DNA from 3 places in the Spirosoma sp. KCTC 42546 genome. Region 3 is predicted to be linked to each of the others. Evidence: riboswitches for the same ligand, from Rfam matches in the RefSeq annotation. Region 3 holds a riboswitch; each other region holds the start of a gene.
The links. A riboswitch is a leader RNA that binds a small molecule or an ion and turns the genes downstream of it on or off. The one in region 3 is predicted to bind S-adenosylmethionine.
Positions count from the first base shown of each region.

Region 1: linked by a shared signal. The riboswitch ahead of EXU85_RS21700 (YceI family protein) and the one ahead of EXU85_RS28675 (O-acetylhomoserine aminocarboxypropyltransferase/cysteine synthase family protein) in region 3 are both predicted to bind S-adenosylmethionine.
Region 2: linked by a shared signal. The riboswitch ahead of metH (methionine synthase) and the one ahead of EXU85_RS28675 (O-acetylhomoserine aminocarboxypropyltransferase/cysteine synthase family protein) in region 3 are both predicted to bind S-adenosylmethionine.

Region 1 is NZ_CP041360.1:5,278,293-5,281,569, reverse strand. It holds gene EXU85_RS21705 (dipeptidase) at 1-475, opposite strand, end outside; gene EXU85_RS21700 (YceI family protein) at 535-1,164, opposite strand; SAM riboswitch class I at 1,657-1,756, opposite strand; gene EXU85_RS21695 (uroporphyrinogen decarboxylase family protein) at 2,097-3,158, shown strand; gene EXU85_RS21690 (LLM class flavin-dependent oxidoreductase) at 3,130-3,277, opposite strand, start outside.
Region 2 is NZ_CP041360.1:6,249,355-6,252,631, forward strand. It holds gene metH (methionine synthase) at 1-1,804, opposite strand, end outside; SAM riboswitch class I at 1,909-2,016, opposite strand; gene EXU85_RS25795 (SxtJ family membrane protein) at 2,125-2,487, opposite strand; gene EXU85_RS35505 (DUF5989 family protein) at 2,491-2,640, opposite strand; gene EXU85_RS25800 (SGNH/GDSL hydrolase family protein) at 2,649-3,277, opposite strand, start outside.
Region 3 is NZ_CP041360.1:7,021,076-7,024,352, forward strand. It holds gene metX (homoserine O-acetyltransferase) at 1-687, opposite strand, end outside; gene EXU85_RS28675 (O-acetylhomoserine aminocarboxypropyltransferase/cysteine synthase family protein) at 759-2,072, opposite strand; SAM riboswitch class I at 2,293-2,397, opposite strand; gene EXU85_RS28680 (DUF721 domain-containing protein) at 2,587-2,913, shown strand; gene EXU85_RS28685 (class I SAM-dependent methyltransferase) at 2,943-3,277, opposite strand, start outside.

The DNA.
Region 1 (3,277 bases), 1.7 Mb from region 3:
GCGAAAAGGCGTTAAGAAAACTCAGTAGAATGGCGTGCTTTCCTTTCGCCGGAATACGTTCCAGGTCAGCGGCTGTGTAGGCAAACTCCAGTCGGTCGGGGTGCTGGCTTACGAACCGGCGCAGGGCAGCCAGTTTCGTATCCACTTCTTTCCGGGCCGAAGCAATGTTTTCGGGCGTTTTTTGGGCCGTGCCTGCAAACAGTGCCACCGTGGCTACATCCAGATCACCCCGTTCGAGTTTGGGAAGGTCAAACTGGCCTTTGGTATCCGTGCCAGCGTCGTTGCCTGGGGTATTAAAATCGACCAGAATATCGAGATGAGGATCAATCGTCAGGGCAGATTTATGAACCCGACGAACGATGGCATCCGTTAACGTATCAGTTGAAGAGGAAGTAGATTGTGCACTAACGGTGCTCATATACGTTAGTGAAGACAGCGTCCAGATTGTCAAAAAATAAGAGGAAGGTTTGTTCATGGGATCGGGTGATTTATTGATTTTTAGTTGTTGATGAAGTGGCGAAACATTCCCTATTCTTATCGGCTGGCGACAGCTCCCGATGGCGTTGCTACGAGCGTAATCGCGAGGGTGAAGTCGTCATAAATCGTTTTGTCGCCCAGATTTTCAAAGTAGTTCTTGGATCGGTACTTTATATCATATTTGGTTCGGTCGACCGTTACGTTGGCGGTTGCTGTAAGCTTACCAGCCTCGGTTTTAACCTGCGCCGGGAACTTGATATCGTTCGTGATGCCTTTAATTGTTAGCTTACCGGTTACGTCATAGGTGTTATTGCCAGTAAGCGACACCGACGAAATCACGAACCTGGCAGTGGGGTGTCTTTCAACCGAGAAGAAGTCGTCGCTTTTAAGATGACCTACCAGCTTGGCGTTCTGGGCAGCGTCGGTGATATCCGTTACCGTCAGGTCCTTTAGGTCAATATCAAATGATCCGCCTTTCAATTTGCCACTTTCCAGGGCTAGCGAGCCAGTACTGATGGGGGCTGTTCCTGAATGTTCGCCAGTTACCTTTTTGGCTGTCCAAGCCAATTTACTTTGTTGGGTATCTACTTTGTAGGTAGCTTCTTTGACTTTTTTAGGGGCTGGGTTAGCAAAGGAAACCAGCGAGAGGGCCGTCAGGCCGAACAGAAGTTGGATTGTCTTTTTCATTGTTGGTTCGCCGAAGCGAGTTTTAGTTGTTCTGGTTGACTGTATTCAGTTTTTGGCATTCTGTTTACGGTGGACTAACGCTCTAATAAAACCTGCCTCAAACGGCCTACCGGGGACAGAATACCGTAAATGAAAATCTATCATGCTGCTATGTCGACGAGGATTCGGCGAGTTAACCGGGCCTTCAGAAGAGTATCTCCAAAGCCAACGAGTGATGCGATCGTAGTTGTTTTCATACGGAAGATTGAATTGGAAAAATGTTTTTATTCTATGGATTAAGTAGGATAATTGGTTCAATGATTAGGTCAAGATGAGCGGAATCAGGCAGGTATAAAACCCAAGGAATGATGTAAACGCGACCTATCCGTTCAGCAGGAACTAGTTAGTGACAACAGCAACAAGGTGGCTTTGCTACAGGATGCAGATTCAGAATAGGTTCTGCGTTTCGGGACGAAAATTGACTAGACATGGTTGTCCGCCGGGGCGGTTGTAAATTTATAGTTCCTAACTAGGTAGGCAGGTTAGCACTATCACCAACTGGCAAGTTGCTAAGGGTTCGCAGAGCCTGTCTCTCCCCCTTTCTTTATAAATCCAAAGCTACTTTGCAGCCGGGCTGCCGGAGCAGTAGTAATTGTAAGATGCTGTAAAGGTAAAGCGGCTATTTTTATATTTCCAAACTTGATCTATAAATTTTGTAGAAAAAAGATTTTGTCTTGATTGCGATCAAAATTATAATTGATTAATGCAATAAATGGGCGCCTATAAATAGTATAACTCGATAGAGTTTAGGGTAATTGTCTGTTAATCAATATATTGTCTTGGGTTGTTGGTTATAATTAGTATACTTGCTTTCAAGAACCAAATTGCCTTACCCGTTATCAATTATCTTGAAACTCATTGTATCCCCATAACTAGTAATAGCCTCAAAGCACATGAAAAAAAAGGTATCAAACTCAATCAGTCGGCGGGATTTTATTGGCGCTTCTGCATTGGCTGCGGCTTCCGTTGGGGCTATGTCAACAGGATTTGCCCGGTCAAACGCACTTGCCAAATCGAAGCGTGATTTGATGTTGCAGGTACTCGATAAGTCAGGTAACCCGAACTACATTCCGGCTGGCTTTTTCCTGCACTTCCCACCCGAACAGCGAACGGGCGATGCTGCCATCAAGGCTCATCTTGATTATTTCCGGGCTACGGGCATGGATTTCGTGAAGATCCAGTTTGAGCAAAGCTACCCGAAAATGGCCGAGGTGAAAACGGCAGATGACTGGGCAAAAATTCCGGTCCTTACCGAGGAGTGGTTTGCTCCCAGTTTATATATCATTAAAGGGTTGGTGAAGGCGGCAAAGTCGGAGGCATTGATCCTGCCAACGATGTATTCACCGTATCAAATGGCCAAACAGGCCGTACCCAAAGAGACATTACTGAAGCATGTGCAGGAAGATCCCGAAGCGGTAAGTCGAGGTATGGAAAATGTTACACTCTCGGTTATGAATTATGTACGGGCGGCTGTACGCGCTGGCGTGGATGGTTTCTACACTTGTTCGCAGGGCGGGGAAGCCAGTGCCGTGGCCGATCGTGTGCTGTTTAATCGGGTTATCAAGAACTACGATATGCTGATTCATAAAGAAGTAGCGCAGCTGACACCCTTCAATATCCTGCATGTTTGCGATTACGAGGGTGCCTACGCCGAATTTGGTCCCCGCTTTCACGACTACCCCGGCCAGATCGTGAATGTGCCGCTTGCCGCAGAAGGCAAACCCCTATCGCTCACGCAGGCGGCTGATCTATTTAAACGGCCGGTTATGGGCGGTATTGACCGGCATGGGGTGCTGTCGACTGGTACGCCAGCCGATGTTAAGAAAGCTGTGGAACTGGTCCTAAAGGATGCACCAACCCAGGTGATTCTGGGTGCCAATTGCACCGTACGTACGGATATCCCGATTCAGAATTTGCAAATGGCTATCAAGACGGCTCATGAGTTTCGGGCCTAACCGGGGTGCGTCCCTGTAACCGCGACAGGGATGTATTGGGTAAGCGAGGCAGAACAAGGCGGGCAAACCACTCCGCTTCTTCGATGAGGGGATAGCCGGAGAAAATAAAGGCCCGTATC
Region 2 (3,277 bases), 770 kb from region 3:
CTTCCAGTTGCCCGGCATTCACGATACCCATATCCATACCGGCCCGAATGGCGTGATACAGAAAGGCCGAGTGCATCGCTTCCCGTACAACATCGTTACCCCGGAAACTAAACGAGATATTCGATACGCCCCCACTCACTTTGGCTAGCGGCAGGTTTTGCTTGATCCAGCGCGTTGCGTTGATGAAGTCAACGGCGTAGTTGTTGTGCTCTTCGATACCCGTTGCTACAGTCAGGATATTGGGATCGAAAATGATATCCTGTGGAGCAAATTTGACTTTATCGACCAGAATCCGGTACGCCCGTTCGCAGATTTGAATGCGCCGTTCGTAGGAGTCAGCCTGCCCGGTTTCGTCGAACGCCATTACCACCGCAGCCGCACCATAGCGTTTAACGAGTTGTGCCCGTTCAATGAATGCCTCTTCGCCTTCTTTTAGGGAGATGGAGTTCACAATGGCTTTTCCCTGGACGCATTTCAGGCCAGCCTCGATCACTTCCCACTTTGAGGAATCGACCATGATAGGGACACGGGCAATATCGGGCTCGGCAGCAATCAGGTTCAGGAAGGTTTTCATGGCCTCCACCGAATCCAGCATGCCTTCATCCATGTTGATGTCAATCACCTGCGCGCCCCCTTCAACCTGGCCACGGGCAATACTCAGGGCTTCATCGAAATTCCCTTCTTTAATGAGCCGGGCAAATTTCTTTGACCCTGTTACGTTCGTTCGTTCGCCAACATTCAGGAAGTTGGTTTGCTCCGTAATTTTCAGGGGTTCCAGGCCGCTCAGCTTTTGATAAGGCTCAGCTTCCGGCAATTGCCGGGGCGGATATTTAGCCGCCACATCCGCAATAGCACGGATATGATCGGGTGTAGAGCCACAACAGCCGCCAACAATATTGACGAAACTACTTTTAATAAAATCTTCGATTTGAGCCGCCATCATATCCGGCGTTTCATCGTACTCACCAAATTCATTAGGCAAGCCCGCATTCGGGTAGGCTGACGTAAAAAATGGTGCTTCTTTTGCGAGTGTCTGAATGTAAGGCCGCATTAAGGCAGCACCAAGCGCACAGTTTAAGCCTACACTGAGCAGGGGCAAATGGGAAACCGAGTACAAAAACGCTTCGGTCGTCTGCCCCGATAATGTACGACCACTGGCATCGGTAATGGTGCCTGAGATCATGATGGGCAGAACCGTCTTCTGCGGATTTAAATTGAAATATTTGTCGATGGCAAACATAGCTGCCTTCGCATTGAGGGTATCAAAGATTGTTTCGACTAGCAGCACATCTGAGCCACCATCCACTAAACCACTCACCTGCTCATAATACGCATTGACCAAATCATCGAACGTAACAGCCCTATAGGCGGGATTGTTCACATCCGGCGACAGGGAAGCTGTACGGTTCGTTGGTCCCATAGCACCGGCGACAAAGCGCGGTTTATCCGGATTCTGACGTGTAATTTCCTCAGCTACCTCTTTGGCAATCCGGGCCGATTCATAGTTGAGTTCATAAGCCAGTTCCTCCATGTGGTAATCGGCCATGGCAATGGTTGTACCACTGAAAGTATTGGTTTCAATAATGTCGGCACCTGCTTCCAGATATTGCTTATGGATCGCCTTGATTATATCCGGTTTCGTCAACGATAACAAATCGTTGTTACCCTTCAGATCATGTGGCCAATCCTTAAATCGTTCACCCCGGTAATCCGCATCAGTCAGGTTATACCGTTGGATCATCGTACCCATCGCACCATCAAGGACGAGGATGCGTTCGTGGAGGAGTTCGTATATCGTTTTCAAAAGCGAGTTATAGAAGGCTTGGTTATTAGGGCTACTAACAACCAGCACACTTAAAAAAGTCCAAAAAGATAAAATGACTTACAGAAAGACAGATAGCAGAAGGCTACTTATCTATCCCGCTACTAAGCGGGAGGAAATTGGCACCAGTTCCTGGAGTTGGTTGGTTGCCAAGACATCATCGGGTCCGTTCCCTCCGTCTTTCTGGATAAGCTACAACAAAAATAGACAAAAATAGGGTACGCCGACACGCAGCATACCCTATTTTTAAGATTCTATTGATTCTATGATAGTTACAGCTAATCTAGTCGCATCAACAATAGCTACCAGGTCTGTTCCAAATCCTCTTTCGTGTACTGGTGATTCCGCTCGTTGTAAAACGACTTTTCGTTCGTCCGTTTAATATCCAGCGGATTTTTCGACGTCAGGCGATACAGCAACGCAATTGGCCATAAAAACACAAAAAACAGGATCGACAAAATGATCTTGCCATTGATGTTTCCCAGTATTTCAGCCACTTTGAACCAGGCCTTCACAATCAAATCACCAACTACCGGAATAGCCAGGCTCAGCAAGCCAACGGCTGCTGCTGCATAAAGCCACCAGGGTGATTTAAACACAAAATATAACACAACCAGACCAGTCACGATGACCAGCTGGGCCTTTACTTTTTCGGTAACATCCATGCCTTAAAACAACGTATAGATAAATGGAGCAACGGCAGAACCGCCACCAATAACAATTAGAACACCGATGAGTAACAGTAAAATAATCATCGGAGCCAGCCACCATTTTTTGCGCTGCTTCATGAATTTGAAAATGTCCTGCAAAAATTCCATGTCTACTTTTAGTTTATTTGCTTGTTAACAGATGGCGCCTGAACAGTACCCGGATTCGACTGCATAAGTCGAAACAAAGCATCGCCCACACGCTGATTCACCAGAGCACTGGCATGGCCATCATTACGGCCTACAACCCGATCGTTCGGGGCAATATCGCCCATGAGTTTACCAACATCCAGAATGGGTACGTTACTGCGTTGAAAGAAGTCAACTACAGGTTTAACGTACACAGCTGTTTTTTCAATATTGTGCGAGAACGGAAACATAACAACGTAAAAGCGGGAATTATGCTCCTGTGCGTAGGTTATGAATTTGTTAAGGTCGCTTAAGTGGTCGTTAATAATGGCCGGTGTGCCGTAGGCAGTGCGGGCGTATGTATCAAAAGGCGCAAAATTACCGTGTGGAAACTGCCAGTATAAATAATTGAGCAAATACGACTTAATAAACAGCGACTGTACAGCGCGGGGCATATCCGAATACGGCTCAAATCCAGCAGGAACTAACCCATGATCGCGGGCTACCTTTTCAATGTCGTTCGGGAAATACTGCAAAACCAACACGTCAGGCGTTTTGCCAAACTTTACCAGCCGAGCGTATTCATCACGCGTATCGGAGCCTGATATACCGAGGTTGT
Region 3 (3,277 bases):
CTCATTATTATCCAGAGCCTGTGTAAAGCCATACGTATCGTAATTTCGATACGAAATCATAGCCATAGCACGAGCCGCTTTCATACCAGCCAGACCCGCATCATCACGGTTTTCTCGCCAGGTTGGGTCGGCTTCAATAGCCATCCGCTGTGCTTCATTGAAAGCAATACACCACGGAGAGGCCACGGCGCTGGCTGCAATAACGATTAGGTTTTCAATTAAATTAGGCTGTAGAATAGCCCATTCCAGTGCCTGCTCCCCACCTACTGAGCCGCCAATACAGGTATGGATTTTTTCGATGCCCAACTCCTGTCGAAGTAAGTCGAGGGCATTAACTATATCACGAATCGTGATAGCGGGGAAATCGTGGTGATAAGGCTTTCCGCCTATGGGATTGACGGAAAGCGGTCCTGTAGAACCGTAGCATGAGCCAAGTACATTGGCGCATACAATAAACTGCCCCACACCGGACTTGGCTTCGGGGTCAAAATACTTTCCCGCACCAACCATGCCTCCCCACCAATCGCCCACATCGGCATTACCGGTCAGTGCATGACATACCCATACAACGTTCGACCGATCTTCGTTGAGTGTACCGCGTGTGGTATAAGCCAGCCGAAAACCCGGCAAGCTTTCGCCCGATTCGAGCGCGAACGAATACTTATAATCGTAATACTGGAGATTCAATCAAGTTTATAGTTTGTAGTTCGTAGTTTGAGGTTTGTAGTTGAAACTACAAACCTCAAACTACGAACTGTTTAACCCAATACCGGTTCGGCAATGTTGGCAAACGCCTGCTCAAAGTCAGCTTTAATGTCATCAATGTATTCAATGCCCGCTGACACCCGTAATACACCTAATTCAACGCCAGCACTAGCCTGTTCCTGTTCGCTCAACTGTTGGTGCGTTGTAGCAGCCGGGTGGATAATTAGCGTTTTTGAGTCACCAACGTTGGCCAGATGGCTGACCAGTTTCAGACTATTAACAAATTGGTCAGCGGCTTCACTACTGCCTTTCACTTTAAACGAGAATACACCGCCGAAACCGCGTTTTAGGTATTTTTTGGCTAGGTCATGGTAGGCACTACTTTCCAAACCCGGGTAGTTTACGAATTCAACCTGCTCGTGTTGTTCGAGCCATTGGGCCAGCGCCAGCGCATTCTGTACCGTACGGTCTACTCGTAACGACAGCGTTTCCAGGCCCTGAAGTAGCAGGAACGAGTTGAATGGGCTAATGGCCGGTCCATAGTCACGCAGACCTTCAACGCGGGCACGAATAATAAACTGAATGTTGCCAAAGGGACCACCTACCCCAAACACATCGCTGAACACGAGCCCATGATAACCTTCCGACGGTTCGCTGAACTGCGGATACTTCCCATTTCCCCAGTTATACGTGCCCCCATCGACAATTACCCCGCCAATGCTCGTGCCGTGGCCACCAATCCACTTCGTTGCCGACTCAACAACAACGGCCGCACCATGTTCAAGAGGACGGAAAAGGTAGCCCCCTGCACCAAATGTATTATCAACGATCAAGGGTAGGTCATGTTCTTTAGCCAGGGCGGCAAAGGCGTCGAAATCGGGAATATTGAAGCCCGGATTCCCGATGGTTTCCAGGTAAATTGCTTTTGTGTTTTCGTCAATCAGTTTCGCGAAGGATTCAGGCTTATCACCATCCGCAAAACGGGCTTCGATACCCAGCCGTTTAAACGAAACTTTAAACTGATTATATGTACCTCCGTACAGGAACGAGGTCGTCACGAAGTTATCACCAGCGCTCAAAATGTTGCTTAGTGCAATAAACTGGGCCGCCTGTCCCGATGCAACTGCCAACGCAGCTACGCCCCCTTCAAGAGCCGCGATACGCTTTTCAAAGACATCGGAGGTAGGGTTCATGATCCGGGTATAAATATTCCCGAAGGCTTTCAGCGCAAATAAATCGGCCCCGTGTGCCGAATCATTGAAAACAAACGAAGTTGTTTGATAAATAGGCACAGCCCGGGCATTTGTAGCCGAATCGGGTTCCTGGCCAGCATGGAGCTGGAGCGTATCGAAATGAAGTTCAGACATGAGTTTAGTAGTTAGTGATTTAGGATCGTGTAATTAGTTTTCTGTAGAAATACGGGCAGCAACCAGTTGGCTGGGTATTTTCATGATTCGATAGAAAATACTAGGGACTGACCGCAACTAATTGGTACGACAAACCCTCCCGGTTTTCGTAGCGGTTAGTGAGTCATACTTAGTAGGCCCCCCGGGGCATACAGTGCTGAATATAGAGCATGTGAGTTCCGATTTATAGTCCCTAAAATAACTTTAGGCAGGAGTTAGCACCTTGCCGTGTGGTAGGTTGCCAGTGGTTCACAGAGCCTGATCTCTCCCCACTTCTTTATAAATCAACGTGCACCGATAGGCTAAAAATGGTGCGAAACAATTGACTTGATGTCGCAAGTATACTAGCCAAATAGCGCGAATCCAAACGTGGTCTGTTTTTTCTATCCGATAACACATTTTTTCGCTTTTGCTGATCTGTGTTCATTCATTAAGTCAATTCATTGTTTACTTTTGTGGTAAGACATCCCACCCAATGAATCAGACGTACCGCTATAATCGCGAAAATGCTACCCGGGTAGCTGGCACTACGACCCTGAAGGACGCAATCGGGCAGTTGCTAAAGGCGTATCAACTCCAGACTCGGTTTAATGAAACGTATCTGGAAGCCTTCTGGGGGCGTATGATGGGTCCAGCTATTGCCTCACGTACAAACCGACTTTACGTTCGCGATCGGAAGCTTCACATTGAAATTGGTTCGGCTCCGCTTCGTAACGAGCTCGTTAATGCCAAGCAGAAACTTATTCAGCTAGTCAATAAAGACATGGGGTCCGATGTGATTGACGACGTGATATTTATCTGATCAGTGTCGATACTTAACCAATAGATTACTTAAAATTGAATGAGTAAGTTGCGACGTTCCTGTTGCATGGTTAAAGGTTCGTCAATAAAATTAGCATTTAAACCCACTTGCCGGCAAATACGTAACCACTCCTGCTGAGGTATAGTCAAAAAACCATTCTTCTGTCGAACGGCATAGTAGCTAGACAGTCGTAGGCGAACCAACAATTTTATTGTAGCGAGCAATTGCCTTTGTTTGAATGACCTTCCGATCATACTCCATATATCTTTCAGTACGCTCCCGCCTACCATCAAATCGCAAATCAGCGCTTTGGCATTAGGTGCAGCTACTTGTTTTATTGATTTCAGTAATTGTTCAATTTCAG